4 regions of the Colwellia psychrerythraea 34H genome follow, and region 1 is predicted to be linked to each of the others. Evidence: predicted binding sites of a transcription regulator. Region 1 holds the regulator's gene; each other region holds the start of a gene.
What was found. Region 1 encodes sigma-54, which starts transcription at its own class of promoters, with help from an activator protein. Its sites were predicted from a motif close to GTTGGCACGNNNNTNGNNT; they were not measured.

Region 1 (8,084 bases):
AAGATTCGTCGATATCGTTGGCTGACTGGGGCATAATAATGTCTAATACCATGTTAAAATAAATTATAATTACCCTTATTATATCACTAAATTAATTGAGGCTGTTGATCTTTTGCGGTCAAACCTTGTTCGAGTGAGAGTACTTTAATCACGACGAGCCGTGTGAACTAAGCAGAAACAATAAAAATAATCTTAAGTGTTCAACAGCCCCTACATTCTAGGTAGCTATTGAAGCCTTATTACTCCTTAAAAAGAAAAGAGAAAGTAGAAACCAATATGACCTTAGCCTCTAAATCGCATGATCCAATAACTAAACAACTTAGTGAAGTGAAAGAACGTGTTGCCACCGTACTTGAACTCGCTAAATCACTTGGCGCAGACGGTGCTGAAGTTGCTATGAGCCGTCAACAAGGCTTAAGTGTCAGTACACGCATGGGTGAAGTGGAAAATGTTGAATTTACCAACGACGGTGGTTTAGGTATCACTGTTTACCGTGAAGGCCGTAAAGGCAGCGCTTCTACAGCGGATTTGTCAGAGCAAGCATTACTTAAAACAGTTACCGCAGCAGTAAACATTGCTAAATATACCTCGGTAGATGATTGTTCAGGTCTAGCAGATAAGTCGCTTCTGGCAATGCAGCCAATTGATTTAGATTTATATCACCCTCATGAAATTAGCACTGAAGAAGCAATCGAACTCGCCAAAGAATGTGAGGAAAGCGCCTTAGCCGTTGATCCACGAGTGAGTAATTCAGATGGTGCTAGCTTTGATACCTTTGCTGGTTTTAAGGTCTATGGAAATAGTCATGGACAGTTAGTGGGTTACCCAAGTACCCGTCATAGCTTAAGTTGTGTGATGATTGCCAGTGATGGTGATGACATGGAACGTGACTATGCATACACGGTTAATCGTGAATTCTCTTTGTTAGAAAGCGCTAAAAATGTTGGTCTACAGGCCTCCCAAGAAGTTTTGTCACGTTTAAAGCCTCAAACAATCCCAACAGGTAAAGTACCAGTACTCTTTAGATCTGATATTGCGAATACTATTTGGGGACATTTTATCGCAGCTATTAGTGGTGGAAATCTATATCGTAAATCATCTTTCTTACTTGATGAGATTGGTAAAGATGTTTTTCCTAAATTTTTGAATATTAGTGAAAGACCGCATATTGCCAAGGCGTTGGCGAGTAGTGCATTTGATAGTGAAGGTGTATTAACGCAAGATCGTGAGATTATTAGCCAAGGAGCATTGCAAACTTACTTGTTAACCAGTTACTCGGCTCGCAAGCTAGGATTAACGACAACGGGCCATGCTGGCGGCATTCATAACTGGTTGGTAGATGCCCAAGGACATGATGGCAGTTTTGACGCCATGTTAAAAACCTTAGGCACAGGTTTATTGGTTACTGAGTTAATGGGGCAAGGAGTAAATGTTGTTAATGGCGATTACTCACGTGGCGCGTCAGGATTTTGGGTAGAAAATGGTGAAATAGCCTACCCAGTAAGTGAAATTACCATCGCTGGTAATTTAGCTCAGATGTTTAAGGGGATTGTCGCTGTTGGCTCTGATGTGGATATGCGTGGCAGTATCCGTACTGGCTCTATTTTAATTGATGAGTTGCAAGTTGCCGGACATTAAAAACTAAAGTTATTACTATTACTATTACTATTATTCTTAGTTTAGTTACTAGTAAAGTGATTCATAAAAAAGCGTTATCAATTTTGCTATTGATAACGCTTTTTTAAAGATAAAATTAGGTGTTTCTATTTGGTAATGCACTAGGTAAACAGAACTAGGTTAGTAAGAGCGTAGCGGTTCCTAAAAATGCGAAAATACCTACAACATCAGTTACCGTGGTGATAATAACGCTGCCTGCAAGCGCAGGGTCTATATTGAGGCGTTTTAATAACAACGGAATACTTACACCAGCAAGCCCGGCTGCAGTCATGTTCATCAGCATAGCGAATGCAATCACGCCGCCAAGCATTAGATCCTGCTTCCAAATCGCTACTACAGTCGCAATTAACGTCGCCCAAATAATACCATTTAAAAAACCAATAGCGACTTCTTTACTGAGCAGTGCGCGAGCGTTACTGTCACCGACATGACCTAGCGCCATACCACGAATAACAAGCGTTAAGGTTTGATTACCAGCAACACCGCCCATGCTCGGAACTAAAGAATTTAATACCGCCAAAATGGCTAGTTGTTGAAAAACACCCTCAAACATACTGGTAACAGCAACCGCCATTAATGCGGTAATCAGGTTAACACCAAGCCATAATGAACGCTGTTTAGTACTTTTAATGACGGGAGCAAAGGTATCTGCCTCATCATCTAAACCAGCCATACTCATCATGGAGTGTTCTGCATTTTCACGAATGATATCGATGACATCATCAATGGTAATACGACCTAGTAAGTGGCCTGCGTCATCAACAACGGGTGCAGAAAACCAATCATGACGTTCAAAAAGTTGCGCAACATCTTGCTCGCCCAACTCAGCTTGCACCGCTTCAACTTCAGCATTAATCAAACTAGAGACAATGGCCTCTGCTTTAGCTGTTACGATTGCTGCTAGTGATACTGCGCCAATAAATTTATTGTTACGATCAACAACATAGAAAGAGTCGGTTGCGTCAGGAAGGTCACCCTTAAGGCGTAAGTACCGTAATACCACATCAACCGTTACGTCCGGACGTAAGGTGATAGTATCGGTATTCATCATACCACCAGCAGTGTCTTCCTCGTAAGATAATGCTGTTTCGACACGACTACGGTCTTGCGAGTCCATCGAGTTCAGTACTTCATTATAAATACTGTCTGGTAGGGTACGGAAAACTTCAGCTAAATCATCAATATCCATGCCTTCGGCAACAGCAGCGAGCTTTTCAGGTCGCATGCTTTTAAGAATACCTTTACGAACTTCTTCATTAAGCTCTTCAAGTACTTCACCGTGAAAGTCAGGATCAATAAGCTGCCATAACACTGGGCGGCTTTTAGCAGTAGAAGACTCTAAAATAAGGGCTAAATCATAAGCAGGCATGTGCTGTAATAGTTTTCGCACGTAGACGAACATACCACTGCCAAGTGCTTCGTTGACTTGTTGTAATCTTTGTTGGTTATACTCTTGTTCTGATATTTCTGGCATAGCGACTCTGCTTCTGTAATGTATAGTGCACAGAAAACCCTCTAAAGAGTGTATCGCTGAGAACGTTGCGAAACGGAGGGTCATACCTATTGGACTAATTAATTGTACAACTTAGAACTACATTAGCGAGCTTAGAACAAGTGAAATTATTTAAATATAGTTATTCTATATTTCATTAATTTTATGATGATATCAGTTTGCTAATGAGTTCCCAAAGGGCGAGTACCTAATAAAGGCAAAGGCTTACATGCATCGTTATTTATATTGACAAGGAAATTACCATTCTCTTCAATTAATGCCTTACCTCTAAGCCTTTTCATTCTCGCTAAGTGGGCAATAAATTGGTCCACTTGGTTTTATTATTGTTGAAAAGAATAACAGCTTTCTTTGGAAAACAGCTGAAAGTCGGCTTAAGTTTATCGTAACTTAGTGGTTTTATCAGCTTTTTTATCTTATAAGGGGAGCTTTTATATAGGTTTTTTTATTCAGCTTCGTCGAACTTATCAGAAATAAGTTGGCATATTTCAGCGAGTGCCAACTGTGCGTCTTTGCCTTGTGCGGTGATATTTACCATTTTTCCTTGACCGCCTGCTAGTAACATTAGCGCCATAATACTACCAGCGTCGGCTTCTTTACCGGCTAATTCTAGGGTGATTTTCGCGGCAAACTTTTGGCTTAATTGCGCTAATTTAGTTGCGGCACGAGCGTGTAAACCCAATTTATTACAAATGGTCACTTGTTGAGAGATAACATTCACTGTTGTGCTCACTTATTAGGTGGATTTAATATCAATATCTCTATGATGCGTTTGTATATCATCACGCTCTTTACGGAAATTCTTAGCTAACATCTCAGCGATATAAACAGATCTATGCTTACCACCAGTACAACCAATGGCTATAGTCACATAGCTACGATTATTTCGTTCTAGATGTGGTAACCAAGTCATCATAAAACTGTTAATTTGCCAAATAAATTTAGTAACAATAGCTTGGCTGGCAAGAAAGTCTTTTACTTCTTGATCGACGCCTGTTTGACCTTTGAGTGATTTTTCCCAAAATGGATTAGGTAAGAATCTAGCGTCAAATACATAATCAGCATCAACAGGAATACCGTGTTTAAAACCAAACGATTCAAATACTAATACCATAGAGCCTGTTTTTTTACCTAAAATCCGCTCTCTGACTAAATCAGCCAATTGATGAGGGCTAAGTTGACTGGTATTTATATATAGATCGGCATTAGTAGATATAGGCTCGAGTAATGATTTTTCTAAAGCAATTGCTTGATCAAGTGCCATATTCTCTTTAATAAGGGGATGCAAACGGCGTGTTTCACTAAAGCGTCTGATTAAGTCATTATCATCGGCATCTAAAAATAACGTGTTAACGTCTACTGCTTTAGGTAAATAAGCAATAATTTCTGGGATATCTTCTGGGTCTTTCGGTAAGTTTCGAACATCGAGACTTACCGCAACGTTTTCATAGTCATTGATAACAGTATGGGTTAATGCCGGCAGAAGATTAATAGGGATGTTGTCTACACAATAATAACCAAGATCTTCTAAAACTCTTAGTGCAACCGATTTACCTGAGCCTGAGCGACCACTAACAATGATTAATTTCATTTATACTATTCCGAATGCGCGGCAACTTATACCCAAGCCACATGAAGATGCAGGTTTCAGCTGGAATTAGAAACGCCTTTAGGCAAGGCATTGATTGAAGAGAATAGTTATTCTATTGTCGAAATCAATAACGTAGCATAAAGCGTTTCTAAACCAGCCCTATGGGGCCCCTGAGCGGCTTATGCTCGTCGTTGCCTCCTTTTTTAAGGGAATAATCCTTAATAAAATGAGGCGCCTTGATCATAAATCGCTCAGCGGTCCTGAAACACACAGCTTCAAGTGGCTTGGGTATATCTATTGCTAGCTTGCTTGTTGAATTAAGTTATAGAGTGCCTGATTATCATTGCATTTTCGAACTTGCTTGATCATCTTTTTATCACTAAATAGTTTAGCAATATTTTGTAGCGTATCTAAATGTTCTTGGCAGCTATTTTCGGGCACAAATAAGGCAACAAAAATATCTACGTCTCTATTATCTATGGCATCAAAATCGATTGCCTTTTCTGTTGTTATTAACACCGCAACAGCTTTACTTGTATTGGGCAATCGACCATGTGGGATCGCAATACCGTTACCTATACCAGTGCTACCCATTTTTTCTCTATTGAGTAAACTATCTAATAGTTCATCTTGCTCTATATCAGTTATTTGAATCGCAGCGAGTTGACAAATTCTTTCTAGAATACGTTTTTTACTGGTTACTGCTACATCACAACTAGTACAGCTTGTTGTTAATATTTCGGATAATTGCATAATCGTGTTAATGGTTTTAAGGCGCCACTTACGCTAAATCATTTAGCTCAGGACGCCTGCTTTAATAGGCTTTAATTACTTTAAAGCGGTCTTTCGGGCTAACTCAACTTAATGATGAGAAACCTTAGCTTTATACTTAAGAATCTGCCTATCAAGTTTATCAACTAAGGTATCAATAGAGGCATACATATCGGTGTTGACTGCAGAAGCAAATACTTCACTGCCATTCATATGAACATTAGCTTCAGCTTTTTGATTAAGCTTTTCTACGGTAAGTACAACATGGACATTATTAATGTGATCAAAATGTCGTTCTAATTTTGAGAATTTTGTATCGACATATTCGCGCAATGAACTAGTTACTTCAACATGGTGTCCAGAAAGATTAATTTGCATAAACATGATCCTTTTATTGTAGTCTTCTAAAGTAAACTCTTACGTTGATTTGACGGTGGTATCGCTAATGATTCTCGATATTTAGCAATTGTACGTCGTGCCACTTTTATTCCCTGCTCAGCTAATAAGTTAGCCATTTTACTATCACTTAACGGTTTAGCAGGTGTTTCCGCTAAGATAAGTTTTTTAATCAAAGAACGAATTGCTGTAGATGAACATTCACCACCATTCTCTGTACTGACATGACTAGAGAAGAAGTACTTGAGTTCAAAGATGCCTCTTGGCGTGTGCATATACTTTTGTGTTGTAACACGTGAGATGGTGGATTCGTGCATATCAACAGCTTCAGCTATATCGTTTAGTACCATAGGTCTCATGGCTTCAGCACCATGTTCTAAAAAACCTTGCTGGCGTTGAACAATACAATTGGACACTTTAAGTAGTGTGTCATTGCGAGATTCTAAACTCTTAATAAACCATTTAGCTTCTTGTAAGTTGGATCTAATAAATTGTCCATCATCAGTTGACGACTTCATTGTTTTAGACATTGCCGCATACTGTTTATTAATCGACAATTTAGGTGCAGTATCAGAATTTAATTCAACGACCCAACGGCCATTTTTTTTCTCAACAGAAACATCTGGAATAACATACTGGTCATCGCCTTTAATTACCGCATCACCCGGACGAGGGTTCAAGCTTTGAATTAAACGCATTACTTCACGTAGCTGATCTTCTTTTAATTTGGTTTTACGCATTAACTGGCGATAGTCTCGATTACCAAGTAGATCGATATGGTCGTTGATTATTAATTTACTTTCTTTCAGGTAAGGGGTATCAGCACTAAATTGATTTAATTGAATAAGTAAGCAATCAGGAATGGAGCGAGCTGCGACACCAATAGGATCAAACATATTAATACGTTTTAATACGGCTTCTACTTCATCAAGCTCGAGCCCTTCAGTGCCAACACTCTCTAAGATATCTTCTGGTGATACAGTTAAATAACCGGCGTCATCGACTGCTTCTATAATAGCAATTGCGATGGTTTTATCAGTATCGCTGAAAGGGGTTAATTCCATTTGCCATAATAAATGATCTTGAATGGAATCAGTGGTTTCACCCTGATAGGTGTAGTCATCAGCAGGGCTACTTACTGCGCCAGTATTTGATACCCCAGCACTGTAGCTTTCTTCCCAAGTAGTATCTATATTTAGTTCTTCTGGTATATCACTTTTTTCCATCGCCTCAGTAGTACTGATTTCGTCAATACTGGCCTGCTGTTCTTCACTACCATCGCCCGCAGGTTGATCCGTTTTTTCTTCATTAGTATTGGATGAAAAGGCTTCTTCAAGATTATTTTGTTCACTTGAATTATCACTTTGAGCTTTTTCATCAAGTTCAAGTAATGGATTGCTCTCTAAAACTTCTTGAATTTCTTGTTGTAACTCTAACGTAGACAATTGCAACAGCTTAATAGCTTGTTGCAATTGTGGAGTCATTGTTAAGTGTTGTCCAATACGGAGCTGTAGTGTAGGGCGCATCTAGGTTATATGATTTCCTATTTATTATTCTTAGTAGTTACGCTATTACAATGGGTAACTACTATTCTATTAAGTATTCTGGCTAAATATACTAGCCTATCGCTTTACTATAGCGTGAATTGTTCGCCAAGGTATACATCTCTGACTTTTTGATTAGCAAGAATTTGATCTGCATTACCTTGCGCAATAATTTCACCATGACTAACTATATAAGCATGCTCACAAACGTCTAATGTTTCTCTCACATTATGGTCTGTTATCAAGATACCTATGCCTCGCTGCTTTAAGTGTAAGATGATTTTTTTAATGTCGCCAACCGAAATTGGGTCAACACCAGCAAAGGGCTCATCTAATAAAATAAATTGAGGATCTGCAGCGAGTGCTCGGGCAATTTCAACTCTTCGTCTTTCGCCACCGGATAAGCTCATGCCGGTATTGTCTTTGATATGACAAATGTGAAACTCTTCTAATAAATTTTCAAGTTTCTCAGCGCGCTGGGTTTCACTAAGCTCTTTACGTGTTTGTAATATCGCCATAATATTATCAGAAACAGTTAGCTTTCTAAAAATTGAGGCTTCTTGAGGTAAATAGCCAATACCGCTTCGGGCTCTTT
Region 2 (8,084 bases), 1.1 Mb from region 1:
CAAAAATATCAATGAAATTTTGCAGTACTTTCTCACTTGATTGATTAGTCATTAGTTTTTTCTTAATGGCTAATAAATCACTCGTGTGCGCTTTAGATAATGGCAAAGCACCGAGTGAAATTGAAATTTTTTCAAGAAATTGAGCATCCAAGATTACAGAGCCACCGACTATAGCATTTTTATTTTCGGGTGAAGTAACAGGAGGAGCCTGCAAAATACCTTGATTAGCCATACCACTTTTGGCTTTTAGAGAATGATCATAAAAGGTCAATAATTGACTTAATAGAGGAATATACTGGATTAAAGAATCTTTACCTTCTTTGGTTTCTGTTAACAAGGTACGCAGATCTCTACGTAAATCTCCAGGTAAGCCATTTATTTTTTGTAAGCTTTCACCTGCTTGGCTAAACTGCTCATGGACATGAGAAATATTCTTTCTATTGGTTATGCTGTGTTGTTGCAACAATTTCGAGATAACTGCAATTTTCTCTTCAATCTCAGAGATTGGAGCTGACTTGGTAAATAGGGTTCTTAATTGCGCCAGACGGTTATCCAGCTCAAGATCAATGCCTTTGGAAACTAGCGTTAATTTACCAATAAATTGAATGAGCAGATTAGATTGCAGATTAAAATCATCTTCTAGTGAACTACGAGACTCGATGGCAGTATCAAGTTTTCTTTTTAGTGCAACTAGCTGCTTTTGGGCAACAGAACTGTCATTCATAAAACCAATAAATCCTAATGCAGAGGAATAGTTAGTGCGTAATATAGTCTAAATAACATAATTAATGCTTTGTTTTCTGCTATTTATCTTGATAAATAGTTTATTACTATACTATTACTTTGTTCTTATTATAAGACAGTTTATACCATAAAAATGTTATTTATCAGTATGTGAGTGAAAAAAGATTACTTTCATTGTTCTACAGTAAATTTTAATAGTATTGAGCAATTTTTCATTGGTAAAATAGCGCCATCTTATAGCAACAACTTTGTGTACCAATAATGAGCGAATTTACGCGCGTATTTAATTATAAAATTAAATTAATAATAGCAATATCTTTATTTTTTACACAGCTGATATCAGCTAATGCGAGTGTAGAAGTTAACATCAGCGTAGAGCAACCAGAGCACCATTTAGCGAACGTTGAACTTAAATTTGAGCAAGTAAATGAAAGTAAAGTTAACTTTTATCTTCCTACTTGGCGTACCGGTCGATACGAGACGCTCAACTTAGCCAATGGAATTCGTGAATTCATTGCTCAAGATAGCCAAGGTAATGTGCTTAGCTGGCATAAAATAGATAAAAATACGTGGCAGGTGAGTGATGCTAAAAACAAAAAAATCACTTTAACTTACCAAGTTTATGCAAACCAATTGGCGAAAAGAACTCGTCATATTGATGATAGCCATGCTTTTTTAGATAGCTCCGCCGTTGTTATGTACAGTCAGGCAAGTCGAAGTTCAGAACATATCGTACAGCTTTCAGTGCCTAAATTATGGAAAAGCTTTTCTGGTCTTGAATCCGGTAATAATAGCCATCAATTTATTGCCCATGATTATGATCAACTAGTAGATTCTCCTATTGAAAGCGGTATTAATGAACACTATCAGTTTAGCGTTGATAATCGACAGTATGAACTGGTCATATGGGGAGAAGGTAATTACGACAGTGCGAAAATGGTTAAAGATTTACAAATATTGGTAAAACAAAGTAAGCATGTTTGGCAGGGATACCCTTTTAAGCGTTATGTATTTATGGTGCACGCAACGAGTGGTGCTCGCGGTGCAACAGAGCATGTAAATTCAACCATAATTCAGCGTTCGCGTTTTAAATTTTCAACCCGAAAAGATTACCTCAGTTTTATTGCTGTTGCTGCTCACGAATTTGTTCATACATGGAATGTAAAGCAGTATCGCCCGAAAGGCATTGTGCCTTACGATTATCAACAAGAAAATTACTCTAACTTGTTATGGTTAGTAGAAGGTTCAACCAGTTATTTGCAATACCAGCTTTTATTACGTGGTAATTTAATGACGACAGATGAATTTTTTACTGCGTTAGCTAAACGAATTACCGCGCATGCTCATAAACCAGGGAAAGAAAGTCAGAGTGTGGCACAAGCAAGCTTTGATGCTTGGATAAGTGAGGGAGGAGATTATGGTAATAATCATAGCGTGAACATTTATTCAGAAGGATTTTTAGCCTCTTGGTTACTTGATTTTGATATTCTCGCTAAAACTGCATTATCGAAAAGTTATCGAAATGCACACAATCAACTTTACCAACAACATCGCCTGCCAAAAGGCTATGATGAACAAGATGTTTTAAGTATATTAGAACAGATAACAGGTGACGACTATCAAGTTTGGTGGCAAAAAAATATCCAAGGAACAACAAAAATTAATTTTAACCGTTTATTAGCTAAAGCTGGTCTAAAGATGAGTTATGCTAAAAATGTTAAGGATAAATCGAGTGAGCAATCTAAAGTTTGGACTGGTCTTAAAACTAAGCTAGATAACCATGATTTAATTGTTTCATCGGTAGAGAAAAATAGTCCAGCATGGGACGCAGGACTTACGACAGAAGATGTCATTGTTGCAATCGATGGACTGCGCCTGCTCGACAATGAACTTGATAACCGTTTAAAAGATTTTAAACCGAAACAAACTATTACGGTTACCTATTTTCGAAGAGATAAGTTAATAACTAGCCGTCTTAAACTGGCAGCGATACCTAAAAATAAGTTAAAAATCATTCCAATTGCAAAGGCAAGTGTCGAACAAAAAGCATTTTTTAAAGCATGGATGGGTGTCGATTTTCCAGAGAAGAAATAGTCATATAAAAGCATAAAGCACGCATGTTATGTCGCTCTATGCTTTTTTTTTTTATAGGAGTGCTCTCTGTTATTGGCGCAATGTTCTGGCAAAAGGAGCTTGTTCAATATGACTACTTCTGAATGGGTTAATATCTAACCCTCCTCGTCTGGTGTAGCGTGCAAAAATGGTTAACTCATCAAGTTGACAAAATTGCTGTAAATCACAGTAGATTCTCTCTACACATTGTTCATGAAATTCATTGTGCTGGCGAAAGGATATTAAATACTTTAGCAATGATGAATGATCTATCGCTTTACCACGGTAATGGATATAGATGCTCGCCCAATCTGGCTGATTAGTTATTAAACAATTAGATTTTAATAGATGGCTAACTAAATACTCTTCAATTTGAGATCCTGATCTTTCATCTTGTGCTGTAGCGAGCAATTGTGGGTCATATTGATAATTGTCTATGCTGATATCTTCACCATCAATACAAATACATTTATCTGATTTTTTGGCAATATCTAAGGCAGGGCAGTGATCAACACCAAACAAATTTACGCTTGCCTCAGAGCCAGCTATTTTTGATAGATCTTTAGTTAATACTTTCTCTACGTCTTTAATGCTGGAAAACCGTGTTTGATTAAAGCTATTTAAATAAAGTTTAAACGACTTTGATTCAACAATATTGTCACTGGTGCAAGCAAATCGAAATTCAGCAACAGCGACAACGGGCTTACCCTTTCCATTTAACCATGATAGTTCATATCCATACCAAACATCCTCACCTACAAAAGGTAAATTACTTTGATTTAGTGCTAAGTCGTCCCTATTTAAACTTCTAGGTACTCCTTGTAGCAAATCTGCGGTATATTCGCTGCAATATTGTGTACTTTTCCCCAGTGTTAATTTGCTGAGTTCCGTTGCATTTTGATAATTGGCCATAAAATTTTTCAGTAGTGAGCTAGTATCTCGCTATTTTAAAGGATCTTTTCTTTATATGACATCTACAAATAAAACTTTAACGCAAGCGATTTTAAACTTCAGTAAAAGCTATAGTCAACAACACGTCGAGCAATTTGGACATCTTCCTACAGTAGAACATGATGAACAATGGCCATCACCGTGTGACTTAGGTTCACATGATACTAGTCACCATTACTGGCAAGCCGTTGCAATGGAAAGTGTTCAATTAGCTGATAACAAAGAAGAAGCACTCTCTTTTGAGAATGTCGAGTCAGCATTAAATATTGAATTACATCCGGATATTAAAATATATTTCACCACTATTTTTAGCGGTGATATTGAAGCGCAGTCTGATGACGGTGAATTATCTCTTCTTTTTGCTTGGAACAAAGACGATTTTGAACGATTACAAGAAAATATCATCGGTCATATTTTAATGAAACAAAAGTTAAAGCAAGTTGAAACTGTTTTTTTCGCTGTTACCGACGAGGAAGACATGATTATTTCTGTAGATAACAGTAGTGGAGAGGTCTGGGTCGAACAAGTTGGTTGTAAGCCGCATAAAAAACTCAGCGATTCATTAGCTGAGTTTATAAGTCAGTTAACTCATAAAAATGTAGTGAGTGAAAAATCATAATAGCAAAGATTAAATCATTCCTACTTTTTAGTCAGTTGCTCACTTAAGTTGTTGATGAGCAACTTCATCTCATATAGTTCTTTTTTCATTTCAGTTAATTCCAAAGCTAATGATTGTTGAATCACTTTTTTTATCACACCATTTTCAAGTAAGGATTCCAGTAACTCCGACGTGTTTTTTGCCGATGAATCGTTATTCACTACTTGTTCTTCATTAATAGTAGGAGCAATAAAGTCGGGTTGATGCTGCCAGCCTTTCAGAGTAGTTATTACCGTAGCTAATGGAGCACGTTGACTTAGCTTTGCTTTTACTAAAGCAACTGTCGGCTTTGTTCCGGCATTAGCTAATTGATTTGCGCAGATTAAAATTTCATCGATAATTGTCATTTTACTTACTGATTTGGAATATGAATAATTAATTTAACTATATTTTAGCCAATATAACTAAAGATGTCTTGGTTTTCATTTTCTTATTTTTTAAAACTCTTTAAATTCAGTCACTTAATTATTTGGCTTGTTTTTTGCCTTAATACATCTGAGCATTATAATAAATATTAAAACACCTTAGGAAATATAGACATGAAAAAATCAATAATAGCTTTACTGATTGCAGCTCCACTAGCTATGACATTATCTGGATGTGTTATTAAAATAAATGACGACGGAATGGATCATGGTTTTGTTGGTGATAGCGAAGACCGAACTTATAAAAATCGTAAGAAAATTGCCAAAGTACAATTAGGCACTTCATTTATGGATATACAAGAAAATTTAGGTGTTTCTGATTTTTCTGAGACTTATGCTGATGGCGATAATACAGTGCGCGTTCTATATTATCGCACCCAACGCAAACATAAAGATGGTTTAACGACAAAAGATGAATGTACTTTCCTCCAGTTTATTAATGGCCAACTAGTAGAAACAGGTAATGGTGGAGATTATTCAAAAATTGATAAGGTTATAGCAAATTAATTATCAGTTTTCTTGAATTTTTAAATCCCCCGCATAGCGGGGTATTTTTTATCTCCACATCTATAGTAACAGTTTGTTATAAACTTATTATATTTGACCTATTTGAAATTATACTGGTATGGTGGGTTGTTAAATTAATGATCATCCATCGTCAGAGTAGGGATAATAATGAGTGAGACAGTATCGGTAGAAAGTAGTGTTGATAGCAATATAAATCAAGACGTTAATATTCGAGCGACATATTTGGGTGCTCATGAATTGAAATTAGCCGCGTCCCTTTTATATCAGGCCTATCATGATGACCCCGTTTTTTTGGATATTTTTAAAAGCGATAAAGAAGATTATGAGCAACGTCTTCGTGGTGCTATCAGGGAAGAACTTAATGCTTTCTGGCAAGCTAAACAGCCTATGATTGGACTGTATCTAGGTGAGGCTATGGTTGGTGTTGCTTGTATTAATAGCCCTGATGAAACATTGGCGAGTGATCGTTTTTGGCATTGGCGTTTAAAGATGCTGTTGAATGCAGGTTACTTTAGTACCAAACAAATGATGCAAAAAGAGCACACTGTATTGGCTGCTGTGCCGTTAAAAATATTTCACTTTTTATCCTTTATCGCAGTTCATCCACTGCATCAACAGCATGGTTTTGGTCACTACTTAATGGCCGCTGTAAATACAGTTCTTGATGAACATCCCGATAGTGAGGGTGTTGCGGTGTATGCAACCTCAGGAAAATTTAAAGAATTCTTCAAACAGGTTGATTATCACACGGTTAAAGAGGTGACAGTAGGCAATGTCTGTGGTTCTGTGATGGTTCACTATCGAGATAAAGAAGAATAAATGTTATTTATTTGCTTTTATTGAAGCTACTGTAGGTCTCTTGTTCCCTAATTTCATTCCCTAAAAAAAATAGCACTGACAAAGTGCTATTTTTTTTGTAAGACATGTCTTACATCACTGTGAGATATATTGGCAATTTCTGCTGCTTTATTTAAATCACAACCTTAAGTTATTGATTGTAATCGGTTATTTTTTGTCATTAATTGTGATGTTGTTTCTGTATTTGGATCTTAATTGTTAACCTGCTTCGACCAATGATGTTTAGGTGTATTATTATTCCTGTCAGGAAGACAAGAAGCAGGGGGCTTCAGCATTACTTGTAATGCTATTAAGGAAGATGCAAGTTACTGAGATGGAATCTAGTGGCTTAAGGACTTACCGGGACGGTAATTATTACTTAAGGATTGAGTTGAGAAAGTTGGATGCAACGGATGCTATTCAAGGAAGATATAAGTAAGGATGCTTGTGTCAGATAAAAGGAAAACCTAAAGCAGGATGCTTTAATTCTAAATAATATTTTTGTGTTATTCAGGATAGGGTTTGATAAGGAGACTTTAAGGATAGAGTCGAGTGGTAGGATACCACAAAGGAAGAAATGAAAGGATATGGCTTAGTGATGATAGCCAATGTCAGGAAGACATGAATTATGGATGATTAAATGAGAGACTAATCGTTTTTCTAAATGGATATGAGTGGACTCATAAGGGATGTGCTAAGGATAGTTGTTCAAGGAAGAAATGAGATCATTAAATATGTGTGCAGGACGCACCATATAAGCTAGTTATAAAGATGCGACTCAATGAGTCGCATTTTTTATAGATCCTAATAAATCACCCAGTTATAAAAATTACTCGACAACCCCGCTTCAAACCGTATTTACTCTAGTTCATCTCTGGATAAATAATAACACCGCCAAACCTCTGTATTCTTTGTAAGACATGTCCTACATCAGTGTGAGATATGTTGGCAATTTCAGCTAGAACATAAGACCAATAAATCCTATCGTACTGATTAATAAGAGTAAAATAAAAAAAGTTTTTGTTACATTATTTTTACATTTTGAACTTTGTTATTACTCGCTTCGATAAACGATATTTAGGTGTAATATCAATCATGTCAGGGAGACAAGGAGCAGGGGGCTTCGGCGTTACTTGTAACGTGATTAAGGAAGATGCGGTTACTAAGATGGATATAGTAACTTAAGGACTTACCGAGGACGGTAACATGACTCAGGGATTGAGTTGAGCAGGAATAATGCAATGGATGCATTTCAAGGAATATATGAGTAAGGATGCTTGTATAAGAGAGAAGGAAAACCTAAAGCAGGATGCTTTAATTATTAATAACACGTTAGTGCTATTAATAATAGGGTTTAACAAGGAGGCTTTAAGGATGAAGTCTAGTGGTAGGATGCCGCTATGGATGATATAAACAAGGATGTGGCTTGGTGAGGATAACCAAGGTCAGGAAGACAATAGTTACGGAAGACTATTACCAAGGAATGTTAGCTAAGGAAGGTTAACTAAAGGATAAAACACGGAATTGTTGAATTGTATACTTTAAAGGAAATAGGGTCAGGAAGACACTAATTATGGATGATTGAATAGGAAACGTAACCGTTACCCAACATGGACATGAATGGATTCATAAAGGATATACTAAGGATAGTTGTTCAAGGAAGAAATGAGATCATTAATATGTGTGCAGGACGCACCGTATAAGCTAGTTACAAAAATGCGACTCATTGAGTCGCATTTTTTTATGTTTAGATTATAATCTATGTTCGTTTATCGATATGATTTACTAGGGAAAATCATTATCAACCAGTACCGTATGCTTTGAACGTC
Region 3 (8,084 bases), 2.2 Mb from region 1:
AGGCAACAGGAGGTTATACCAAGACTGTTGGCTTTATGCTCAAGCGACTTACTCGAGTTGGACTTTTTGTCGGTTTAATTTTCATTGGAGCAGGTTGGTTAACTACCGCCGTTCCAACGGCATTTTTACCTGCGGAAGATCAAGGTTATCTTTTTGTGGATATTCAGTTACCAGATGCCGCGTCAAGTAATCGGACTCAAGCCGTATTAGACAAAATAACACCCACTATTTTAAATGATGCTGCCGTTGAGGATATCATCACCGTATCAGGCTTCTCATTACTTGGTGGTGCCGGTTCGAATAATGGTCTTGCCATAATTCTTCTTAAAGATTGGGAAGAACGTACTACACCAGAACTTGGATTGAAGCAGATAATTCCTCGTCTGATGGGGCAATTATGGACTATGCCAGATGCTCAAATTATGGTATTTAATCCGCCACCTATTCCCGGTTTAGGTAATAGCTCAGGTTTTGATTTTAAATTACAAGACAGTGAAGGGCGAGATCCTGCCGAATTAGCACAAGTAATGAATGGCCTTATTTATGAAGCCAATCAGCGACCTGAATTATCACGTGTGTTTAGTACTTATCGCGCCAATGTACCGCAGTACTTTTTAGAAGTAGATCGCAACAAAGCGAAAGCACAAGGTGTCGCTTTGTCTGATATTTTTGCGACTTTACAAGCACAGTTAGGCTCTTTATATATTAATGACTTTAGTCAGTTTGGTCGTACTTACCGTGTGACAATTCAGGCAGAAAGTCAGTATAGAGCTGAACCTTCAGATCTTCGATATTACTTCGTTCGAAATAAAGACGACGAGATGGTACCGCTAACTACTCTAGCAAGTGTTAAGCCTATCTTAGGGCCTACAACTATTAGTCACTTTAACTTATACCGTAGTGCTAGCATCACAGGTAATGCTTCTCCAGGATATTCCTCAGGGCAATCTATTGATGTGATGGAAGAATTAGCTAGTACATTACCTCAAGGGTATATTTATGAGTGGTCAGGGCAGTCGAAACAAGAATTAGAAGCGGGTAATCTAGCACCCATATTATTTGGTCTTGCTATTATCTTTGTTTACCTATTTTTAGTGGCACAGTATGAAAGCTGGACTATTCCGTTCTCAGTTATTGCCGCAGTACCTTTAGCCTTGTTTGGTGCTATGTTGGCGCTTTATACAGTAGGCATGGCTAATAATATTTATGCACAAGTTGGTTTGGTCTTATTAATAGGTCTTTCGACTAAAACTGCCATTTTGATTGTTGAATTTGCCATGGAACAAAGAGCGGCTGGTGAAACGATAATGAATGCGGCACTTAATGCCGCTAAAATGCGTTTTCGTGCGGTATTGATGACAGCCTTCTCGTTTATATTAGGTGTTCTACCACTAGTTTTTGCAACGGGTGCAGGAGCTGGAAGCCGAGTTTCTTTAGGTATCACGGTATTGGCTGGTATGATTGCAGCCACACTATTTGGTACTTTACTTGTACCTTACTTCTACCTATTGATTCAACGTATGCGAGAAAAAATTAAAGGTAAACCAGATGTGACCTAGGGGTTCATCGAATAATCGCGCAACAAAAAGGGCACATATTATGTGCCCTTTTTTATTTGTGGTTTCATAACATATTTATATCACTATGCTACGTTATCATCTGATATGAATAACTATTGCTTATAACAGGTAATTAAAACTAAATAGTGATGTCATCGACTCTCTTGATTAGCTGCTACTCTTGTTCTTGTTCTTGTTCTTGGCTGCTATCTTCTTCTGCAAGTTTAGCTCTTTCGGCTTTCGATATATATTTTGGTTTGTTGCTAGTATGCAACTTTGAGTTGGTTTTTTTTACTTTCTTTTTCAAAATATTGTTCATTTTCTTTTTTCTGTTCATGTTCTTATCTCGATATCTAAACTAAAAATTATTTTGGCTGCTAGTCACTAAAAAATAAGGACTATAAGCATCAATGGTAAGTAGGGGTACATTACCGTTGGTTTCAACGAATTACTGACATACTCTACAATGAGCACCTGTGTATTGGGGCGATTTTCCTGCCATTGCTTATACACTAAATAAGGCTTCATCGATTCGTTTGATTGTTCATCATTATGAATGTCTAATTTGTTTTCTATTGCTATTATCGCATTTGCTGTTCTCTGCTGAAAGGTTTTCCATATACCTTCTTGTAACCACAGCGTTGCCAATATTAGGAATGTAACAAAAGTTGCTACAGAAAAAGTTAAAGCAAACAGGGTGATAGCCGTTGCAACAAGCTTGATTATTAACGCATAACTTTCATAATTCTCATGATTGTTGTGTAAAGTTCGCCATTGCTCTACTAATAACTGTTTTGAAACTGTTGTCATAGGTTGAATATACTGGGGTTGTACAAAAATTACTGTTATTATGCGCGCATTATCTATCTCATGAAAGTTTTCTTATCTTTGTATTGATAGCTTTCTTATTTTTTGGCTTAGTTTTTGACTAAGTCGCTATAAACCAGAGGCGTTTATTTTGAGTACTAATACAACTACTTCATCGTTAGCTTTTTCTTCGTTGAGCTTAAAACAGGATTTAGTTAAAAACTTATCGTCGCTTGGCTATGAGCAAATGACACCTATTCAAGCTAAAACCTTACCTGAATTGCTTAAAGGAAAAGATGTTATTGGCGAAGCGAAAACAGGCTCAGGTAAAACGGCTGCTTTTGGTTTAGCATTACTTAACAAATTAGAAGTTAAAAAGTTTCGCATTCAATCCATGGTTATTTGTCCAACCCGAGAACTGGCTGACCAAGTTGCGAAAGAGTTGAGAAAACTAGCGCGTGGTATTCATAATATAAAAATATTGACACTTTGTGGCGGAACCCCTTTTGGTCCACAAATTGGTTCTTTAGAGCATGGGGCACATGTTATTGTTGGTACTCCAGGACGCCTTGAAGAACATGTTATAAAAGGCACTTTACAATTAGATAACTTAAACTTATTAGTGCTCGATGAAGCTGACCGTATGCTAGAAATGGGCTTCCAAGCCGCACTTGATAATATTGTTGGACGTACACCACTTGATCGTCAAACATTACTTTTCAGTGCTACCTTTCCTGACCAAATTAAGTCTATTAGCGAAAGTATCATGACAGATCCTGTGATGGTTAAAATCGCTTCAAGTGAAGACCAATCAACTATCAGTCAAAAATTCTTTAAAGTGGGTAATGATGACGATCGCCTAGACGCGTTACGTTTATTGTTACTAGGTAATCAAGTTGAATCGACCGCTATTTTTTGTAATACCAAAAAAGAGACCCAACAAGTCGCTGATGCCTTACACTTTGATGGTTTTAGCGTATTAGCGTTACACGGCGATTTAGAGCAACGCGATAGAGACCAAACATTATTACGCTTTGCCAACAAAAGTGCTTCAATTCTTGTTGCGACAGACGTTGCTGCACGAGGCTTGGATATTGATAGCTTAGACTTAGTTATTAATTATCACATTGCCCGCGATAGTGAAGTGCATGTGCATAGAATAGGCCGAACAGGTAGAGCAGGCAGTACGGGTATCGCTTATTCACTGTTTAGTGACAAAGAAAGTTATAAAGTTGGCTTACTAGAAGACTACCTTGAAGCTGTTATTACCCCTGAGCCATTGCCTTCATTAGCGGTACTTTCCAATGAACGTCCGCAAGCTAAAATGGCAACCATTCAAATTGATGGCGGTAAAAAGCAAAAAGTTAGAGCTGGAGACATTTTGGGCGCACTTACCGGCGATAATGGTGTGCAAGGTTCGCAAGTTGGCAAAATTTCAGTGCTTGATAATAAGGCCTATGTTGCCGTTACTAAAGCGGCTTTGAACTTAGCCTTGAAAAAAATATCTAAGGGCAAAATGAAAGGCCGTACCTTTAATGCTCGCCATTTAACTAATTAGTTACTAGATTAAAAAACGTAATGAAACATGCCTACCAAGAGCTGCTTACTAACAAGCAGCTCGATATTGATACCGCTCAAACTCATGCTGTCGATGCTTTAATATTGTTATCTGAGCAGTTGTTAGCTCAACAGCACTTGCCCGAAAAGTTAAAAAAAAATATCCCTGGATTATATTTTCACGGCAGAGTAGGTCGAGGTAAAACTATGCTGATGGATTTATTCTATCAGCACTTAGCCATTAAAAATAAAAAACGCATTCATTTCCATCACTTTATGGAAAGTGTTCATCAGCAACTGGCCCAACTAACTGGGCAGTCTGAGCCCCTTAGCCATATTGCTGCCAAGTGGGCACAAAACATCGATTTGTTATGTTTTGATGAGTTTTATGTGAGTGATATTGGTGATGCCATGTTACTGAGTGGTCTATTTTCAGCGCTATTTAAACAAGGGGTGACCCTTGTTGCGACCTCAAATTGTCAACCTGAGCAGCTTTATCGTAATGGGTTGCAAAGGGAGCGTTTCTTACCTACGATTGCCTTAATCAATCAACATTGTCAGATTGTTTCTATTAATGGTGACGTTGATCACCGCCGCACTAAACTTTCAAAAAACAGCTGCTATAATAATTATTTTTTATTAGCCAACGAGGGGAATGAAAAGTTAATTGAACGTTTTCAAAGCTTGACTGATGCAGAAATGTTGGTTTCTGGTGAGATAGAGATTAATCACAGACAACTCTGCTATTTAGCGCAAAGTGCTAATGTTATTTTCTTTGATTTTTTTGCTTTATGCTCTGGCCCTCGAAGCCAGCGAGATTATATGGTACTAGCGAAAGACTTCGATACAGTATGTATTGCCAACGTCCCTAAGTTTTCTGGTGAGTTAGTGCCAGCGGTTTTTTCAGGGGTTGAGGACAGTTATCAACGCAGTGGCGTTTTAATGGGAGAGTTACAGCAGCTTGATGATGAAGCGAGAAGGTTTATTGCGTTAGTTGATGAATTTTACGATCAAAATGTCAAATTAATCGTTAGCGCCCAAGTTGATATATTTGAACTTTACCAAGGGCAGCAACTTGCTTTTGAGTTTGAACGCTGTCAGTCTCGATTAATTGAAATGCAACAAAGCTGATAATACCAAGTCTATTAAGTTATTTCCCACTCAGCGAGAATTAAAAGGCTTAAAGGCAAGGCATTGATTGAAGAGAATGGTTATTCTCTTGTCAAAATCAATAACACAGCATGTAAGCCTTTTAAAATCGCCCTTGGGAGCTTGTCAGAAAAGCAATAACTGCACAAATTTGTGAGATATAGAATGACTATACTAGCAAAAATTTTGTTTGTTATAACTCTTCTGACATAGCTCTGAGGTGGGAATAAATTTAATGGAATTGGTATAACTTGTATAAAACACGATTAACTAGCTAATTTGACTAAATCATTTATTTTCAACTGCTCATTTATTAGCTGTAAATACTTATCTTATTGATAAATATGGATAAGTAAAGTTGGCACTATGTTTGTAACAGTTATGCTAATAATTACTAGGTTGATGATGACTAATTTGTAGTTACTTATATAGGTCATCGTTACTACTTGTAAAAGTAATCCTAGTTAATAACGTTCATTAATCGTAATAAATGACTCAACAGCAAACAATAATAAATATCTTAAGGATAAATAATGACTTATTTTCACGCAACATTAATCGCTAGCGCACTCACTGTATCTTTTGCATCATCGGCTGTTTACGCCAATAAATCATGCAATGTTGATTTGTCAGCAGGGCTTTCAATCAACGTTAATTCGATTGAATTTTTGCAAGATGAAGCTGGAAATGATGAGAAAAATCTCAGTTTGTATAAAATAATTGAAGGTAAAAAACTTTTGGTCGACAACCAGCATATTGACTTATCTGATGATCAACAAGCTCTTGTGAAAAAGTATGATGAAAAAATACGACGCTTAGTGCCTCAAGTTAAAAATGTTGCCATTGAAGGTGTTGATATGGCTATTGAAGGTGTAAATCTTGCGTTTAATGGTCTACTTGGTGAGGGTAATGCCGTCGCAGCAGATTTAACGACAGAGCTAACGTTAATTCGAGAACAAGTGTCCACAAACCTATCTATTGAACATGGAGTTTCTGTTGGTGTCGAAGGTCTAGAAAGTGAAGGGTTACTCGGAAAAGACTTTGACAAGCGTATAGAGTCTGCGGTTGAAAAAGCCGTGCTAAATTCAATGGGCAGTATCTTAATTGCCATCGGTCAACAAATGGTTGCTTCAGAAGGTGACGATCGAAACTTTGAAACACGTATGGAAAGTTTTGGTGAAAATATCGAACATGAGATGACAACAAGATCTGCGATAATAGAGAAGAAGGCTGAGGCACTATGTATAAGTATTGCTGAGGTTGATGCACTAGAAGAGCAATTAAAAGTTGAAATAGAGCCTCTTGCTCGTATTAATGTTTTTACTGTGACACAAAAAAATTATGAAGAAGAATCACACCCTACAGCAAAGTAACTATTAATTAGTCTCGTTAGTTAATACCAAGAATAATGATCAACACACTGACCTAGCACTGTTATAATTGCTGGGTCTTTTTATCCTTATATTTTGTCAAACATGCACGCTGTTCATCAATTACACCAATATCGTAAAAGCCTAAGTACAACCACCTACAAATCACGAGGACAGCGGGTAATTCGCTGTCAACTCTGTCAACTTGCTAAGCCATTCTGTATTTGTGAAATATCCCCCCTTAAGGAGAACGTTGAGACAACGGCAGGGTTTTTGTTATTAATGTATGACACGGAAGTATTAAAACCGAGTAATACTGGTAAACTCATTGCAGATCTAATTCCGGATACCTTTGCTTTTTTATGGTCAAGAACGCAAGAAAATCCTGATTTATTAGCGGTAATTAATGATGAAAAATGGTTTCCTCTCGTTGTTTTTCCGCAAGAGTATGCTGATGATGAACGTAAAGTATTCACTAATAATGTTATCTGCCCTGAAGGTAAACGGCCATTATTTATTATGCTTGATGGTAGTTGGCGTGAAGCTAAAAAAATGTTTCGTAAAAGCCCATATTTAGATAGATTTCCAATGGTGTCATTTGACGTGAAAACAGCAATTCAAGCAGTCAGTGGTAATTGTCAAAGTGAGAACAATAGTCAATTATCCCCAGTTGGTCAGGACTCTCGTTATACAGTTAGAAAAACTGAGCTTGAACATCAATTTTCAACTGCTGAGGTTGCGGCTAGAGTATTAGATATGCATGGTGAAACTACTAATGCTCACATGCTCGATTTATGGTTTGATGTTTTCAATTTCCAATATCAAAAAGGTGTCTGTCAACGTAATAAAGGTAATGTTAATGCCATTGAAAACTATCAAAGTTTTCTAGCAAAGACATACCGATAAAGCCTCTGATTACTGATTACTGATTACTGATTACTGATTACTGATTTGTGACGGGGATATTCTTAATTTAATACCAATCGGACTAATTTATTGATCACTTAGCGAGAATTAAAAGGCTTAGAGGCAAGGCATTGATTGAAAAGAATGGTTATTCAGGAGAATAAGCTCCTGCATTCTCTAATAAGCTGCATCCATGCAGCGTCCTTGTCAAAATCAATAACGCCGCATGTAAGCCTTTTAAACTCGCCCTTCGGGAGCTCATTAGCAAACTGATAACATCACAAAATGAATGAAATATAGACTAACTATGTTTAACTCATTTTGCTTGTTTTAAGCTCGCTAATGTAACTCTAAGCTGACCAATAAATTAATCCGTTTGGTATAATATAGTATTAGCTTATGTATTAGGGGGAAGCAGTTAACCAAATTTACATACAAAAAGGCCCATTTATAACTTTATAAACGGGCCTTTATTTTGTGTTGTAAATTATTAAGTAAAGGAGATTTAAATCTTTAAATAATTAATGCAATATTCTAGCGCGTATGGTGCCATCAACATGTTTTAACTGTTCTAACGCTAAACTACTATCTTCTGAATCAAGATCAATAACCACATAGCCAATTTTGTCATCGGTTTGTAAGTATTGTGCTGCAATATTAATATTGTGTTCAGCAAATGCTTGGTTAATTTGAGTCAAAACACCTGGTTGGTTATGGTGAATATGTAATAAACGGC
Region 4 (8,084 bases), 2.1 Mb from region 1:
GCGGCAATCATCACAAGAGATGCTGCTTTAAATGCGCAAACCGTATCAGAAACAAACCTAACAAATAGCTTGGCAATTGCAAGCACAGCAATATCGGCTACCACCCCTGAAAGTGGTACAGGAACAAAAGGGGCACGCTTAACGTATAACTCGTCTGGTGATTTTATTTCTCAGTCCCCATCGCCAACTAATGGTGGTATTCGAACGGTTGATTTTTCTAGCCATTTACCCAATGGTGCTGATCCAACCCAAACGGTTAAAGTTGACTTTAATTTAGATACCGCAGGACCGAACCCGAATGAACCTACTCAGTTTGCTTCAAATTTTGAAGTAACCGCTTTAAATCAAGATGGTCTAGCGGTAGGCCGATTAACCGGTATTGAGATTGGCGTTGATGGCTTAGTTAGAGCGACGTATAGTAATGGTACTTCTCAACCCTTATCTCGCATTGCTATGGTGAATTTTGCCAACGAGCAAGGTTTATCACAAACAGGTGGCAGTAACTGGAAAGAAAGTCTTGTTTCAGGGAAAGCCCTTGCGGGTGAAGCGGGCTCAGGTACTTTTGGTACCATTAACTCCTCAGCATTAGAGCAATCGAATGTGAACTTAACCACAGAGTTAATTGACTTAATTTCAGCACAACGTAATTTCCAAGCTAACTCGAGAGCTTTAGAAGTTGATAACCAGCTGAACCAAACTATTTTACAAATTAGATAATTAGCAAGATAACTAATTTGCTAGCAAATTAACGCTAGTCTTCGCTCTACCAAAAAAGCTGCTAATTAAGTACGTAATACTTAATTAGCAGCTTTTTTATTGTTATAGACCCAAAACCACTTAAAAATCCATTTACATTTTATCACTCGATTAATTTTGACAATAGCTGGCACTCTATTTGCATTTGCTAGGTATAACCTTTTACTTTTTTGGAAATACATTATGGATAAGTTGCTTTATATCGCCATGAGTGGCGCTAAACAAAATATGCAAGCCTTATCAATCAATGCCAACAACTTGGCGAATGCTAAAACGACAGGCTTTAAAGCTGATTTAGCACAAGCGCGAAGTATGCAAGCATTTGGCGAAGGATTACCTTCGCGTGTTTTTTCAATGACAGAACGTGCTAGCCAAAATTTTGACTCTGGATCTATTCTCCATACTGGTCGCTCTTTAGATATGGCTATTGAAGGCGAAGGTTTTTTTGCCGTACAAGCCGAAGATGGGCAAGAAGCTTATACTCGTGGCGGTCACTTTCGTTTAACAGAAACGGGTGCATTAGAAACCAATGATGGCGAATTAGTGATTGGTGAGAATGGACCAATCACCCTGCCGTTACCGATTAACAATATTCAAATCTCTCGCGATGGCACTATCATGGTTCAGCCAGCAGGTGCACCTAGCAGTGTTCAAGAAGAAGTTGGTCGTATTAAACTGGTTAACCCAGACACTCGACTTGTTGATAAAGGTAATGATGGTCTTTTTCGTGCCAAAAATGGTGGCCAATTAATTGCAGATGTTAATGTCAATGTTCTTGGTGGCGCACTCGAGTCGAGTAATGTTAACCCTATTAATGAAATGACAGACATGATTGCCTTACAGCGTCAGTTTGAAATGCAACTAAAAATGATGAAAACAGCAGAAGAAATTGATTCAAGTGCTTCTTCATTATTACGTGCTTTCTAAGCATAGCAATCTATCAGTCATGTTTAGCTTAACTAAAATTAACTCAGCTAAACGCTACTACTCAATCAGAGGTGATGTATGAACGCAGCATTATGGATCAGTAAAACAGGCTTAGATGCGCAAACCAAAGATATTGCGGTAATCTCTAACAACCTTGCCAACGCCAGTACTATCGGCTTTAAAAAAAGCCGTGCAGTATTTGAAGATTTACTTTATCAAAATATAAATCAACCAGGTGGTCGAACTGCGCAAGATACTGAAGCGCCTTCTGGCTTAATGTTGGGTGCTGGTACCAAAGTAGTCGCAACACAAAAAATTCATACCCAAGGTGACATGATTACCTCAGATAACGCCCTTGATTTAATGATTCAAGGTGAAGGTTTTTTTGAAATTCAAATGCCTGATGGTAGTTCTGCTTATAGTCGTAATGGTCAATTCACCATGGATGATGAAGGTAACATGGTTACCCCTGGTGCAGGTTATATGATCCAACCGCAAGTGACTATTCCTGAAGATGCCTTGAGTATTATTGTTTCACAAGATGGTGAAGTTTCAGTGACGTTACAAGGACAACCTGATCCAGCAGTCGTTGGCCAAATCAACTTAATTAACTTTGTTAACCCTACAGGCCTTCAACCGATAGGACAAAATTTATATACCGAAACTGCGGTAAGTGGAGCACCACAAGAAGGGGTTCCGGGTTTAGAAGGTTACGGTATGTTAGTTCAGGGTGCTTTAGAAACATCCAATGTAAATACCACGGAAGAGCTGGTTAATTTAATTGAAAGCCAGCGTGTATATGAAATGAATTCGAAAGTGATTTCAGCGGTTGATGAAATGCTGAGTTATATCAACCAACAAATGTAGCATTATTTTCGTAATCTAAAAAATGGAAGGCAGTGATGAAAAATAAAAATAGGCTAAATACAATTAAGTTACTTTCAATCAGCTTATTAATTGCTGTTACTACCGCTTGTAGTAATACCGTAGAGTTAAGTAAAGCACTACCCAATGATCCAGACTTTGCGCCGATAATGCCTGAAGAAGAAGAAGAGCGCATTGTTCCTTCTGGTTCATTATTTAAACCACATTATGTTAATAATATTTATTCAGATTCTAAAGCGCACCGTGTTGGCGATATTATTTCGGTTATTTTGAGTGAAAAAACCCAAGCGAAGAAAAATGCTAAAACAGAATTGAAAAAAGCAAATGAAACTAACTTAGATGCGGTAACCGGTTTAGGTGGAGTTCCCGTAAGCATTAATGGTGAGTCATTACAGTTTGGTATCAGCCAAGATTCAAATTTTAAAGGTGACGCCAAAGCGGATCAAGGAAATAGCTTAAGCGGCAATATTTCGGTGCATGTATTGAGAGTGTTACCCAATGGCAATTTAATGATACGTGGTGAAAAATGGTTAACGTTAAATAATGGCGATGAATATATCCGCTTAACTGGCGTTATTCGCTCAAAAGATATTAATTCCAATAATACTATTTTATCTAACAAGGTTGCCAACGCACGCATTCAATATGCAGGTACGGGTAGCTTTGCCGACTCCAATGAACAAGGTTGGTTGGTTAAGTTTTTCAATAGCACCTGGTGGCCATTTTAGTTGAACCACACGGTAAAAGTATTCCTCCTGTTGTTTTAAGATCTGAGATAAAGGTCTTATTTTAAGATATTTTCTAAGGTGTTTTTAAGGTACTAAAGTATGAAAACTGTAATAAATATATTTATCTTGTTCACCTTCTTGGCTTCGTTGTCAGCAAATGCTCAGCGCATTAAAGATTTAGCTGATGTTGCTGGTGTACGCTCAAACCAATTAATTGGTTATGGCTTAGTGGTAGGCTTACCGGGTACTGGTGAGCAAAGCCCGTTTACCGAACAAAGTTTTAAAACCATGCTAAGTAACTTTGGTATCACGATGCCAGATAAATTAAAACCAAAAATAAAAAACGTTGCTGCGGTAGCCGTTCATGCAGAGTTAAGTGCCTTTACCAAGCCAGGTCAAACTATTGATGTTACCGTTTCTAGTATGGGTAGTGCACAAAGTTTACGAGGTGGTACGTTAATACAAACTATCTTAATGGGGATTGATGGTAATGCTTATGCCGTAGCGCAAGGCTCTTTAATTGTCAGTGGCTTAGGGGCACAAGGCTTAGATGGCTCACAAGTCTTAGTGAATATTCCTACCGTTGGACGTATCGCCAATGGCGGTATTGTTGAGCGAGAAGTTAAATCACCTTTTTCCTCTGGTGATCATATTACCTTTAATTTACGCCACTCTGATTTTACTACCGCGAAACTGTTGTCTGACACGATTAATGACCTTATTGAAGGTTCGGCCAAAGCACTTGATGCAACGTCTGTACGAGTTAGAGCGCCGAGAGATATTAGTGATCGAGTCAGCTTTTTATCGGTACTTGAAAACCTTGAATTTGAACCCGCTTCTCCAGCAGCAAAAATTATTGTCAATTCACGAACGGGTACTATTGTTATTGGCTCAGAAGTTACATTGCTTGCCGCAGCTATTACCCATGGGGGAATTACAGTCACTATCAATGAAATTCAAGATGTTTCTCAACCGAATGCTTTTGCTGAAGGTGAAACAGTAGTGACCAATCAATCGGACATTAATGTCAGTAATTCTGATGCGCGTATGTTTGTATTTAAACCGGGCGTAACATTAGAAACCCTGGTGCGCGCAATTAATGAAGTAGGCGCAGGTCCTGGTGATGTTATGGCTATTTTAGAAGCATTAGATCAAGCTGGTGCGATACGAGGCGAGTTAGTCATTATATAGCTGAGCTTGTCGCTGTAGGGCTTAATTTAGGCGTCAAAAGTACTCACAAATTCTTCGGGAAATAATTTGCACATCCGAAGGATGACCTGAAAGGTGAAGTACAGGATGTATGGAGTCTTGACTAGCGTCAACTCCGTGCTTTTTCCTTTAAATTGAGTCATACAGCTTAAAAATAACGCGCTAATAACTAAACTGGCAATTGTTAATAGTTCAAAAGTTAAAGTCAATATTTTACGTGCTTATGCACAGACTTCAGAGACGTCATCCCCGTGGTGTGTTAATCGGGGATCCAGTTTCAAAATTTGATAGGTTTTCGATTAGATACTTCGAAGATCACGGTCACGCAAAGTCCTGAGTTAATAATATAGGCATGATACTTGTATAAACAGTAATTAATTATATTTTAAGTAAGTGAAATTATGGATATCAATTCAAGCCAAAAACAAAATTATGATCAAGCGCGAAATGCCCTTGATCTAAATGGTTTAAATGATATTCGTGAGCAATCGCGAGCAGGAGATGGCGAGGCCAAAAAGGAAGCTTTACAAGAAGCGGCCCAGCAGTTTGAAGCCATTTTTATGAAAATGTTATTGTCGAGTATGCGTAAAGCGCAAGAAGTACTTGAATCTGATAGCCCATTTAACTCTGAATCAACTAAGTTCTACCGTGATATGCATGATGAACAAATGGCGGTTGAGTTATCTTCTAATGGTTCATTAGGTTTGACTGATTTAATCGTTAGACAACTCGGTGGTGATGACGGGACTTTCAAACCAAGTTCAGTACTACGTAGTGATGGAAATTTGAAGATAACGGATAGTGCTAATTCTACCGATGATAACAACAGTAAAACCAATAAAGATAACCAACATAATTCCTTAATAGAAAAAATGTTGGCAGATAAAAATCAAATTAAACCAGATATTGATATTCCATTTGCGGGCAGCTATCACCCTCAAAATATTACTAGTAATCAAGTGAACAGTGCTGCAAGTCAATTTGTTATCCGCGAAGTGGATAAAAGAACAAATAAAGTTAATGGCCAATCAGAAAGCGTCAATAATTCAGCAGCTTTATCAAATCACAGTTTTGATGAACCCAAAGATTTTGTAACTGCTTTAATCGAACCGGCGCAAAAAGTACAAAAAACCTTAGGGGTTCCTTTTGAAGTTGTTATTGCCCAAGCCGCACTTGAGACGGGTTGGGGACAAAAAATGATCAAAGATCAAGATGGCGCCAGTTCAAATAACCTATTTAACATTAAAGCCGACTCTCGCTGGGCTGGCGATAAAATCACTAAAGATACTTTAGAGTTTGAACAGGGCGCTATGATCAAAAAATCAGAGCCTTTTAGAACCTATCAATCACTTACCGATAGTGTAGATGATTACATAAACTTCCTTTCTACTAGCGAACGCTACCAAGACGCATTGCAAGACTCAGGCAATGTGGAACACTTCCTGCAAGGTTTACAGAAAGCAGGTTATGCAACAGATCCTCAATATGCTGACAAAATTTTAGGCACGTTGAAAACTGTTACTAACCTTTTGGCTAAATAAATAGCCAAGTAAATCAGCTCGGTAAATTATTTTAGTAAGTTATCTGAGCACATTAGGGAAGGGTTACGCCATAAGGCGAGCATAAATATTTTTATTGCTGCAACCTTTCATGAAACATTATTTATAGCAAGCATACAGCTGAAATTCGGTTGACTGCTTACCCGTATGCTTTGTTATTGGAGACAATATTATGTCAGTGAGTTTGTACCAATCAGGTATGAGTGGCTTATTAGCTGCTCAACAGCAGCTGGCGACAACCGGTCATAATATTTCCAACGTTAATACGGATGGCTATAACCGCCAGCGTGCAGAACAGAATGCAACGGTAGGTCTAAATAATGGTAATAACTACATTGGCGGTGGTACTTATATTCAAGACATTACGCGTCTTTACGATCAGTTTTCACATAAAGAACAAATAACGAATCAAAGTAAATTAGGTAATGCTGACTCACTTCATGCACGCTTAACACAACTTGACCAAGTTATGTCTACTTCCGGTAATGCTGTTGTTGGCTCGTTAGATCAATTCTACCAAGCGCTAAACGGTGTTGCAGACAACCCTAATGATTCAGGTCTTCGTAGTATCGTACTTAATCAAGCCAATACTCTAAGTAATGACTTTAACCAGTTAACTAACAACCTTGATCAAATGACTAAATCCATCAACGGTGAAATAGAGCAAGTCGCCAGTAAAATTTCAGAAATATCACAAGAACTCGCCAAAATTAACGAAACGATAATGCATTCGCAGCAAGGAGGCCAGCCTAATGACCTACTTGATAAACGTGATCAGCTTATTGGCGAGTTGAGTAATTATACCCAGGTAAACACAGTAAAAGATGCTAATAATGTAATGACGGTTATGATTGGGCAAGGTACTACGCTCGTTGCCGGTATAACACCAATGACACTGCAAGTAAATGCTGGCGACCCTGATTCACAACAAACAGAATTAAGATTAGTTAGCGGTAGCAGCAGTGTTGCACTAAAGGGATCTACCCTAGGTGGTTCATTAGCGGCAAGCTTTGAATTTAGAGATGAACATTTAAGCCAAACGCGTACTGAAATAGACCGTCTAGCCATGGCAATATCTTCTACGTTGAATGACAGTCAAGCTAGTGGTTTAGATTTGAATGGTTTGCAAGGTGTCAATATCTTTACTGATATTAACAGCACGCAATTACAGCAAGGCAGGGTATTAGCGCATTCAGGTAATAGCGGTAGTACACAAGCAGAAATTACCATTACCGATGTATCTAAACTAACTACAGATGAATTTGAAATCCGTTTTGAAGGGGGGAATTTTACCCTATATAACTTAACGTCTGGGAGCAGCGAAAATTTAGGGCCTCCTATTTTACCAAGTGGTGGTACGCATAAGCCATCTTCTCCAGATTATGGTTTCTCATTTGTTGAAACAGGTACGCCTGCTGCTGGTGATAAGTTCACTATTATACCAACCAAAAACAGCGCCGCCTTAATGCAAACCACGTTAACTGATGGCAATGCCATTGCCGCAAGTACCGCGATAGGTGTTACACCATCAACAAACAATGTAAGCGATGGCAAGATTGAAATTATCAATGTCATGAACCCCGAAGACGCCAAATCTTTTACCGGAACGGGCCTTACTGTGGATGTTGTTGAAAGCGCTCCAGGCTCGGGAATATTTGATTATCGTGTCTTTGATACAGCTACACCCCCTGCACTAATCACTTCTGGCAATTATAATGCTGGAGATAGTGAAGTTGTTGATTTACCACCGTTACCTGGTACACCTGCTTTTCAAATTGAAATCTCAGGGAACCTAGTAGGCTCTGGAACTAATGCCAGAGAAGAATTCAGTATTAATGATGCTTTTGGTGTTGGTAATGGTAAACATGCGGTTGCTATGGCAAAAACACAAGAAGTTGGCGTAACCAATGGCGGTAAAGAAACCTTTAGCAAAAGCCTTGCTGTATCAACATCCGTTGTTGGCGCTAAAGCAAGTAATGCAGAATTAACTGCAGACACAGCACAAGCCTTATTTACTCAA

Region 2: the regulator sigma-54 is predicted to act here: its motif matches at 4,934-4,952, upstream of CPS_RS15760 (DUF3192 domain-containing protein).
Region 3: the regulator sigma-54 is predicted to act here: its motif matches at 5,430-5,448, upstream of CPS_RS06860 (DUF2884 family protein).
Region 4: the regulator sigma-54 is predicted to act here: its motif matches at 4,852-4,870, upstream of flgJ (flagellar assembly peptidoglycan hydrolase FlgJ).

Annotation. Positions count from the first base shown of each region.
Region 1 is NC_003910.7:4,793,867-4,801,950, reverse strand. It holds gene yjgA (ribosome biogenesis factor YjgA) at 1-34, opposite strand, end outside; gene pmbA (metalloprotease PmbA) at 277-1,638, shown strand; gene mgtE (magnesium transporter) at 1,793-3,151, opposite strand; gene CPS_RS20385 (HPr family phosphocarrier protein) at 3,633-3,908, opposite strand; gene rapZ (RNase adapter RapZ) at 3,924-4,778, opposite strand; gene ptsN (PTS IIA-like nitrogen regulatory protein PtsN) at 5,079-5,531, opposite strand; gene hpf (ribosome hibernation promoting factor) at 5,640-5,927, opposite strand; gene CPS_RS20365 (RNA polymerase factor sigma-54) at 5,954-7,471, opposite strand; gene lptB (LPS export ABC transporter ATP-binding protein) at 7,579-8,084, opposite strand, start outside.
Region 2 is NC_003910.7:3,668,609-3,676,692, reverse strand. It holds gene CPS_RS15785 (GGDEF domain-containing protein) at 1-724, opposite strand, end outside; gene CPS_RS15780 (M61 family metallopeptidase) at 1,006-2,838, shown strand; gene queF (NADPH-dependent 7-cyano-7-deazaguanine reductase QueF) at 2,908-3,768, opposite strand; gene syd (SecY-interacting protein) at 3,824-4,426, shown strand; gene CPS_RS15765 (hypothetical protein) at 4,447-4,812, opposite strand; gene CPS_RS15760 (DUF3192 domain-containing protein) at 5,005-5,397, shown strand; gene CPS_RS15755 (GNAT family N-acetyltransferase) at 5,566-6,237, shown strand.
Region 3 is NC_003910.7:1,579,778-1,587,861, forward strand. It holds gene CPS_RS06840 (efflux RND transporter permease subunit) at 1-1,559, shown strand, start outside; gene CPS_RS23230 (DUF2986 domain-containing protein) at 1,735-1,896, opposite strand; gene CPS_RS06845 (hypothetical protein) at 1,944-2,369, opposite strand; gene dbpA (ATP-dependent RNA helicase DbpA) at 2,518-3,924, shown strand; gene zapE (cell division protein ZapE) at 3,945-5,054, shown strand; gene CPS_RS06860 (DUF2884 family protein) at 5,606-6,445, shown strand; gene CPS_RS06865 (tRNA-uridine aminocarboxypropyltransferase) at 6,548-7,348, shown strand; gene serA (phosphoglycerate dehydrogenase) at 7,870-8,084, opposite strand, start outside.
Region 4 is NC_003910.7:1,520,141-1,528,224, forward strand. It holds gene CPS_RS06560 (flagellar hook protein FlgE) at 1-717, shown strand, start outside; gene flgF (flagellar basal-body rod protein FlgF) at 940-1,683, shown strand; gene flgG (flagellar basal-body rod protein FlgG) at 1,762-2,550, shown strand; gene flgH (flagellar basal body L-ring protein FlgH) at 2,586-3,296, shown strand; gene CPS_RS06580 (flagellar basal body P-ring protein FlgI) at 3,396-4,487, shown strand; gene flgJ (flagellar assembly peptidoglycan hydrolase FlgJ) at 4,907-6,046, shown strand; gene flgK (flagellar hook-associated protein FlgK) at 6,237-8,084, shown strand, end outside.